DNA from 2 places in the Actinocorallia aurantiaca genome. Region 2 is predicted to be linked to the other one. Evidence: riboswitches for the same ligand, from Rfam matches in the RefSeq annotation. Region 2 holds a riboswitch; the other holds the start of a gene.
The links. Region 2 has a riboswitch for glycine ahead of gcvT (glycine cleavage system aminomethyltransferase GcvT). Riboswitches for the same ligand answer to the same signal wherever they lie in the genome.
Positions count from the first base shown of each region.

Region 1: linked by a shared signal. The riboswitch ahead of gcvP (aminomethyl-transferring glycine dehydrogenase) and the one ahead of gcvT (glycine cleavage system aminomethyltransferase GcvT) in region 2 are both predicted to bind glycine.

Region 1 covers NZ_BAAATZ010000017.1:32,034-35,436, forward strand. Annotated here, with positions in the region: gene gcvP (aminomethyl-transferring glycine dehydrogenase) at 1-2,157, opposite strand, end outside; glycine riboswitch at 2,296-2,391, opposite strand; gene ABD327_RS21115 (lysylphosphatidylglycerol synthase domain-containing protein) at 2,571-3,403, shown strand, end outside.
Region 2 covers NZ_BAAATZ010000004.1:8,999-12,401, reverse strand. Annotated here, with positions in the region: gene ABD327_RS05700 (hypothetical protein) at 1-486, shown strand, start outside; gene ABD327_RS05695 (TSUP family transporter) at 751-1,533, shown strand; glycine riboswitch at 1,599-1,698, shown strand; glycine riboswitch at 1,699-1,791, shown strand; gene gcvT (glycine cleavage system aminomethyltransferase GcvT) at 1,896-2,990, shown strand; gene gcvH (glycine cleavage system protein GcvH) at 2,987-3,373, shown strand; gene ABD327_RS05680 (serine hydroxymethyltransferase) at 3,370-3,403, shown strand, end outside.

The DNA.
Region 1 (3,403 bases), on a different contig from region 2:
GACCGGGCCGACGCCCGGACCGCCGCCGCCGTGCGGGATGCAGAACGTCTTGTGCAGGTTCAGGTGCGAGACGTCCGCGCCGAACTCGCCGGGACGGGCCAGCCCGACCAGCGCGTTCAGGTTGGCGCCGTCGACGTACACCTGTCCGCCCGCGGCGTGCACGGCGGCGCAGACCTCGGTGATCGTCTCCTCGTACACGCCGTGGGTCGACGGGTACGTGACCATGATCACCGACAGGGCTGCGGCGTGCTTGGAGATCTTGGCGTGCAGATCGTCCAGGGAGACGTTGCCCTCGTCGTCGCACTTGACGACGACGACCTTCATCCCCGCCATGGCCGCGCTGGCGGCGTTGGTGCCGTGCGCCGAGGACGGGATCAGGCAGACGTTCCGGTGCGCCTCGCCGCGCGACTCATGGTAGGCCCGCACCGCCAGCAGCCCGGCGAGCTCGCCCTGCGACCCGGCGTTCGGCTGGACCGACACCTTGGCGTAGCCGGTGATCTCCGCCAGCCAGGCCTCGAGCTCGCCGATCAGCTCGACGTACCCGGCGGCCTGCTCGAGCGGCGCGAACGGGTGGATGTTCGCGAACTCCGGCCAGGTGATCGGCTCCATCTCGGTCGTCGCGTTGAGCTTCATCGTGCAGGAGCCCAGCGGGATCATCGAGCGGTCGAGCGCGATGTCCTTGTCCTGCAGCCGGCGCAGGTAGCGCAGCATCGACGTCTCGGACCGGTGGGCGTGGAAGACCGGGTGGGACAGGAACGTGCTGGTGCGACGGAGCCCCTCCGGCAGCGCCTCCGCCTGCCCGGCCGGGTCCGCCAGCGCGACGGCGCGGCGGAACCCCCGCTGCTCGATCGCCTCCAGCAGCGACTGCAGGTGCTCCTCGGTGGTGGTCTCGTCGAACGCCACCGCGACCGTCCGGTCGTCCACCAGGCGGATGTTGAACCCGGCCCGCCGCGCGGCCTCCACCGTGGCGGGGGCGTGGCCGGGGATCCGGATGGTGAGGGTGTCGAAGTAGTGCTCGTGGACGACCTCGAACCCCTCGACCTCCTGGGCTTCGATGGACGCGGCGAACGTCGCCGCCATCCGGTGCGTCCGCCGCGCGATCTGCGTCAGCCCCTCCGGGCCGTGGTAGACGGCGTACATGGACGCCATGACGGCGAGCAGCACCTGCGCCGTGCAGATGTTGGAGGTCGCCTTCTCCCGCCGGATGTGCTGCTCGCGGGTCTGCAGCGCCAGCCGGTACGCCTGGTTGCCGTCGGCGTCGACGGAGACGCCCACCAGGCGTCCCGGGAGCTGCCGCTCCAGCCCCTCCCGGACGGCCATGTAGCCGGCGTGCGGGCCGCCGAACCCGAACGGCACCCCGAACCGCTGCGCGGAACCCACGACGATGTCCGCGCCCAGCTCGCCGGGCGGGGTCAGCAGCGTCAGCGCCAGGAGGTCGGCGGCGACGACGACCTGGGCGTCGCGGGCGTGCGCCGCCTCGATCGCCGGCCTCAGGTCGCGGATCTTCCCGGACGCGCCCGGGTACTGGGCCAGCACCCCGAAGACCTCGCCCTCGGGCAGTCCGGCGTCCAGGTCGGCCAGGACCACCGGGATGCCCAGCGGCAGCGCCCTGGCCCGCACTACCTCGACCGTCTGGGGCAGCGCGTCGGCGTCCACCACGAACGCGCCGGGCTCCTTGCGGCGGGTCGCCCGCAGCGCGAGGGCCATCGCCTCGGCCGCGGCCGTGCCCTCGTCCAGCATGGACGCATTGGCCACGGACACCCCGGTCAGGTCCGAGACCACGGTCTGGAAGTTCAGCAGCGCCTCGAGCCGGCCCTGGGAGATCTCCGGCTGGTAGGGCGTGTAGGCGGTGTACCAGCCGGGGTTCTCCAGCACGTTGCGCAGGATCACGCCCGGAGTGATCGTCCCGTGATAGCCCAGGCCGATCAGCGAGGTGAGCACGGTGTTGCGGGAGGCCAGCTCACGCAGCCTGGCCAGCGCGGCGCTCTCGCTCAGCGCGGGCGGCAGGTCCAGCGGGCGGCCGGTGCGGATCGCGGCGGGCACCGCGGCCTCGGTCAGGGCGTCGAGGTCGGCGAACCCGACGGCGGCGAGCATCCTGTCCTGGTCGTCGGCGGAAGGCCCTATGTGCCGGTCGGAGAAGTCGAACTGCGCGGTCATGGACGAGCCTCCTGAGGCGCGGAAGAGGAAGGACGGGGTCGTAGGACCCCTGCTCCCCCTCTGTCATGGAACCTGAGAGCTTCACCCGGGAGGGTTTTCACCTTCGGTGGAGCCGTACGGCCCGCTTTCCAGAGACGCCTCGTCCATGCGGTCCTTTTGCCTGAGAGGTTCCGGGGAGGTTGCTCCTTCGGCGCTCCGCGCCGGCTTGCGCGGAGTCTCTCCCGCACGGGGTCGACAGCCCGATCAGTCTATCGGGTGGTCCTCCCCCCTCCCGCAGACGGCCCCGGCACGGAAAGATCTAGCTGTTCCGGAACGACCGGGACCCGTCGAGTCGTCCCGGTCCGGCATGATCACGCAGTGTCATGGACGGACTAACCTTTGGGGACGACCGGAACCAAGAGGACGGTGTAAGCGTGACGAGCACACAGGGCGACGCGGCCCTGGAGCCCCTGCCGTCCCCCGGGTCGGGGGCGGTGGTCGAGGAGCCCTCCCTGCCGGGACGGATCCGCAACCCGAGCACCCTGTTCCGCGCCCTGGCCTGCCTGGTCGGCCTCGGCCTGCTCCTGCTGCTGCCCACCCTGGCCACCCAGACCACCACCGGCCTGGAGACCGACATCAGCCGCGGCACCGAGCAGGCGCCGCACTTCCTGCTGACCCTGGCCGGGCTCACCGCGGGCTTCGGCGTCCTCGCCGTCCCCGTCGCGTTCGCCCTGGACCGCGTCCTGCGCCGGGACATGGTCCGCGTGCTGCTCGGCCTGTGCGCGGCGGTCGTCGCGCTGGGCGTGGACTTCGCCATCGAGGGCTGGGCCTCCGCGACCGGGCCCACCCATCTGACCGACGTCCTGGGCTTCACCAGGGCGGGCACTCCCCCGCTGCAGTCCGACCTCACCCCGGTGATCGCCTACGCCGTCGCGGTGCGCCTGAACGGCAGGCCGCGCTGGCAGCTGGCCATGTGGGGCACGCTGGCGCTGGCCGCGCTGGCCTCCCTGGTCGCCGGCTACTCCACCGCCCTGGGGATGGTCGCGACGTTCCTCATCGGCGGGCTGGTCGCCTACCTGACGCTCTACGCCCTGGGCATCCCCAACCCCAGGCCCACCGGCACCGCGGTGGCCGAGGTGCTGCGCCGGCTCGGCTTCCAGCCGCTCAGGGCGGCCCGCACCGACGACGGCACCATCGACCACCGCAGCTACCTGGTCGACCTGCCGGAAGGGCGGCTGGACGTCACCGTCCTGGACCGCGACCAGCA
Region 2 (3,403 bases):
TGCGCGACGAGCGGGGCGGTCCTCGCGATGAACCGGTTCCTGGGGGGCCGGGCGGTGCTCGGCGAGGGCACCTCCGACTTCATCGCCGGGCACGTCTGGTTCTGGCCGGTGGTGACGGCCCTGCTGGCCATGACGGCGGTGCTCGGGGTGTGCTGGCTGCTGGCCCAGGGGCGGGCCGCGGCGCTGCGCCGCCTCACTCTGCTGGGCGGGCGCAGGAAGGCGCTGACGAACGAGGCGGTGGCCGCCCTCACCCGGGAGGTGATGGGGATGCCCGGGGTGCACGACGTGCGCGTCCGGTTCACCGGCACCAGGTCCAGGCCGCGGGTGATGCTGCAGATCCTCTGCCACGAGAGCGCCGATCTGGGGCTGCTGCTCACCCGGATCGGAGAGGACTCGCTGGTGCGCTTCCGCGAGGTGATCGAGATGCCGGACCTGCACGCCGTCCTGCGGTTCCGGCTGGTCTACCAGGAGACACGTATCGCCTAAAGAGTGCTCTACCAGCATTTGCCGGTTATAAGAGCGCAAGGCATCGCCACGCTTCGTACAGTTCTAAGCAAGTTGCTCTTAGTCCTCGCACAGGAGGTGTCGATCAGCAGTACCAGCGACATCCTGTCCCATGTTCCGGTCAGTGAAGGGGGTCTGCGAGAGATCGAGACAACAGAGCTAGACCTTCTGCTCGAGACCGGCGACGCGTGACAGCGTCGCCGGTCTCATGCTCCCGGGGCGGGAGTTTTATGTGATCCTGGTCGGGTGAGTGGGGAATTCTGGCAGACCGGCCTCCTCGGCCTCTGCGCCGGGCTGCTGATCTCGGTGGTGACCGCGCCCGTGGGCGTGTCCGGAGCGGTGTTCCTGCTCCCCGTCCAACTGAGCGTGCTCGGCGTGCCCAGCCCGGCGGTCACCCCCACCAACCTGCTGTTCAACGTGGTGGCGGGCCCCGGAGCGCTGATCAGGTTCCGCAGGACGGGGCAGCTGACCGGCCCCCTGGCCCGGCTGCTGCTGGCCGGGACCGTCCCCGGTGTCGTCGTGGGGGCGGTGATCAGGGTCTTCGCCCTGCCGGGCCCCCGGGTGTTCAAGCTGCTGGTGGCCGCCTTCCTGCTGCCGCTCGGGCTGTGGCTGTGCCTGCGGACGGTGAGGCCCTCCGCCGGACCGCCCGCCGCGGACCCGTCGCGCTCCTCGGTGTCCCTGCTGGCGCTGGGAGTCGGGGTCGTCGGCGGGATCTACGGAGTCGGCGGCGGCTCCCTGCTCGGCCCGATCCTGGTGGGCCGGGGCATGCCCGTCGCGGTGGTGGCCCCCGCCGCGCTGGCCGCCACCTTCGTCACCTCGATCGTGGGAGCCGCCACCTACGCCGTCCTCTCCCTGCTCACCCCCGGAGACATCGCCCCCGACTGGACCCTGGGCCTCCTGTGCGGGCTGGGCGGCCTGATGGGCGGCTATCTGGGCGCCCGCCTCCAGCCGCGGCTCCCCGAGAAGGCGCTGAGGCTGCTGCTGGGCGGGCTCGCCATCGCCGTGGCCCTGCTCTACCTGGCCGGCTGAGCCGCAGGAGGGAGGCGTCCTGAGACGGGAGGGAGAGCAGGCCCTATAGTGGGAGCGGCGCCGAATGATCCCTTGCGGGAGAGCGTCCGGGCCCCTCGGGTCCGGGCCGCCGAAGGAGCAATTCCTCCCCGGAACCTCTCAGGCAGCAAGGACCGCAAGGGTGGGCGGCCTCTGGAAAGAGAAGGTCCGTGAGCCTTCCGCCGAAGGTGAAAACCCTCACGGGTGAAGCTCTCAGGCAAGCGAGACAGAGGGGGAGGGCCCACTCAGCAGGTGTACGGATGGGACGATGGGAAACGTTCTGCCGTGTGCCGGTCGCAAGGAGCTCACCCGCGGTGTCCAACGCCTCTGAAAAGCCCGCTTCGATGGATGCATCGAAGACACTGAAAACGACGCCCCTGTACGAGCTGCACAAGGAGCTCGGCGGCAACCTCGTCGACTTCGCGGGGTACCTCATGCCGCTGCGCTACGGGTCCGAGACGGCCGAGCACCAGGCCGTGCGGACCAGCGCCGGGATCTTCGACATCTCGCACATGGGTGAGATCTTCGTTACAGGCGAGCAGGCCGCCGAAGCGCTGGACCACGCGCTGGTCGGCAAGGCCTCCGCGCTGGAGGCCGGCCGCGCCCGCTACACGATGATCGTCGACCCCGAGGGCCGGGTGCTGGACGACCTGATCGTCTACCGGCTCAGCCTGCACGGGTTCCTCGTCGTGGCCAACGCCTCCAACGCCCCCGTGGTCGCGGAGGAGCTGCGGCGGCGGGCCGCGGACTTCGAGGCCTCGGTCGACGACCAGTCCGAGAACTACGCGCTGATCGCCGTCCAGGGCCCGAAGGCGCAGGCGATCCTGGAGCGGCTGACCGACGCCGACCTGGCCGGGCTGAAGTACTACGCCATGATCAGCGGCACGGTGGGGGGCGTGGTCGCCTTCATCGCCCGCACCGGGTACACCGGAGAGGACGGCTTCGAGCTCTTCGTCGAGGCGGGCGACGCGGTCCCGCTCTGGCAGAAGATCGTCGAGGCGGGCGGCGACGAGGTCGTGCCGTGCGGGCTGTCGGCGCGCGACACCCTCCGGCTCGAAGCGGGCATGCCGCTGTACGGGCATGAGCTGACAGCGGAGCTGACCCCGTACGATGCTGGTCTCGGCCGGGTCGTACGGCTGGAGAAGGACTTCGTCGGACGCGACGCCCTCGCGGCCGTCGCCGAGGCAGAGCCGTCCCGCAGGCTCGTCGGGCTCGTCGCCCGGGGCAGGCGCGTCCCGCGCGCGGGATACGCGGTCATCGGCGACGACGGCACCGAATGCGGCGTCGTGACCAGCGGAGCGCCTTCTCCGACTCTGGGCAAGCCCATCGCCATGGCCTACGTCGGGACCGGCAGCACGCCGGTCGCCGTCGACATCCGCGGAAAGCACGAACCGGTCGACGTCGTCGACCTGCCCTTCTACAGGAGAACAGACAAGTGAGCGTTCCTGAGCAGCTCCGTTACACCGAGGAGCACGAATGGGTCTCGGGCCTGGACGGTGAGGACGGCGTCGTGACCGTCGGGATCACCGACTACGCCGCCGACGCCCTCGGCGACATCGTGTACGTCTCGCTGCCCGAGGAGGGGCAGGCGGTGACCGCGGGCGAGCCGTGCGGCGAGGCCGAGTCCACCAAGTCGGTCTCCGACATCTACTCGCCGCTGTCCGGCGAGGTCGTGGCGGTCAACCAGGGTGTCACCGAGGACCCCGCCACGATCAACGCCGACCCGTACGGCGAGGGCTGGCTGTACCGGATCCGGATCGACGACGACAACCCCGAGTTGCTCGACGCCGAGGCCTACTCCAAGATCATCGAGGAAGCATGAGCACCCTTTTCCAGCACCTGTCCGAGGTCG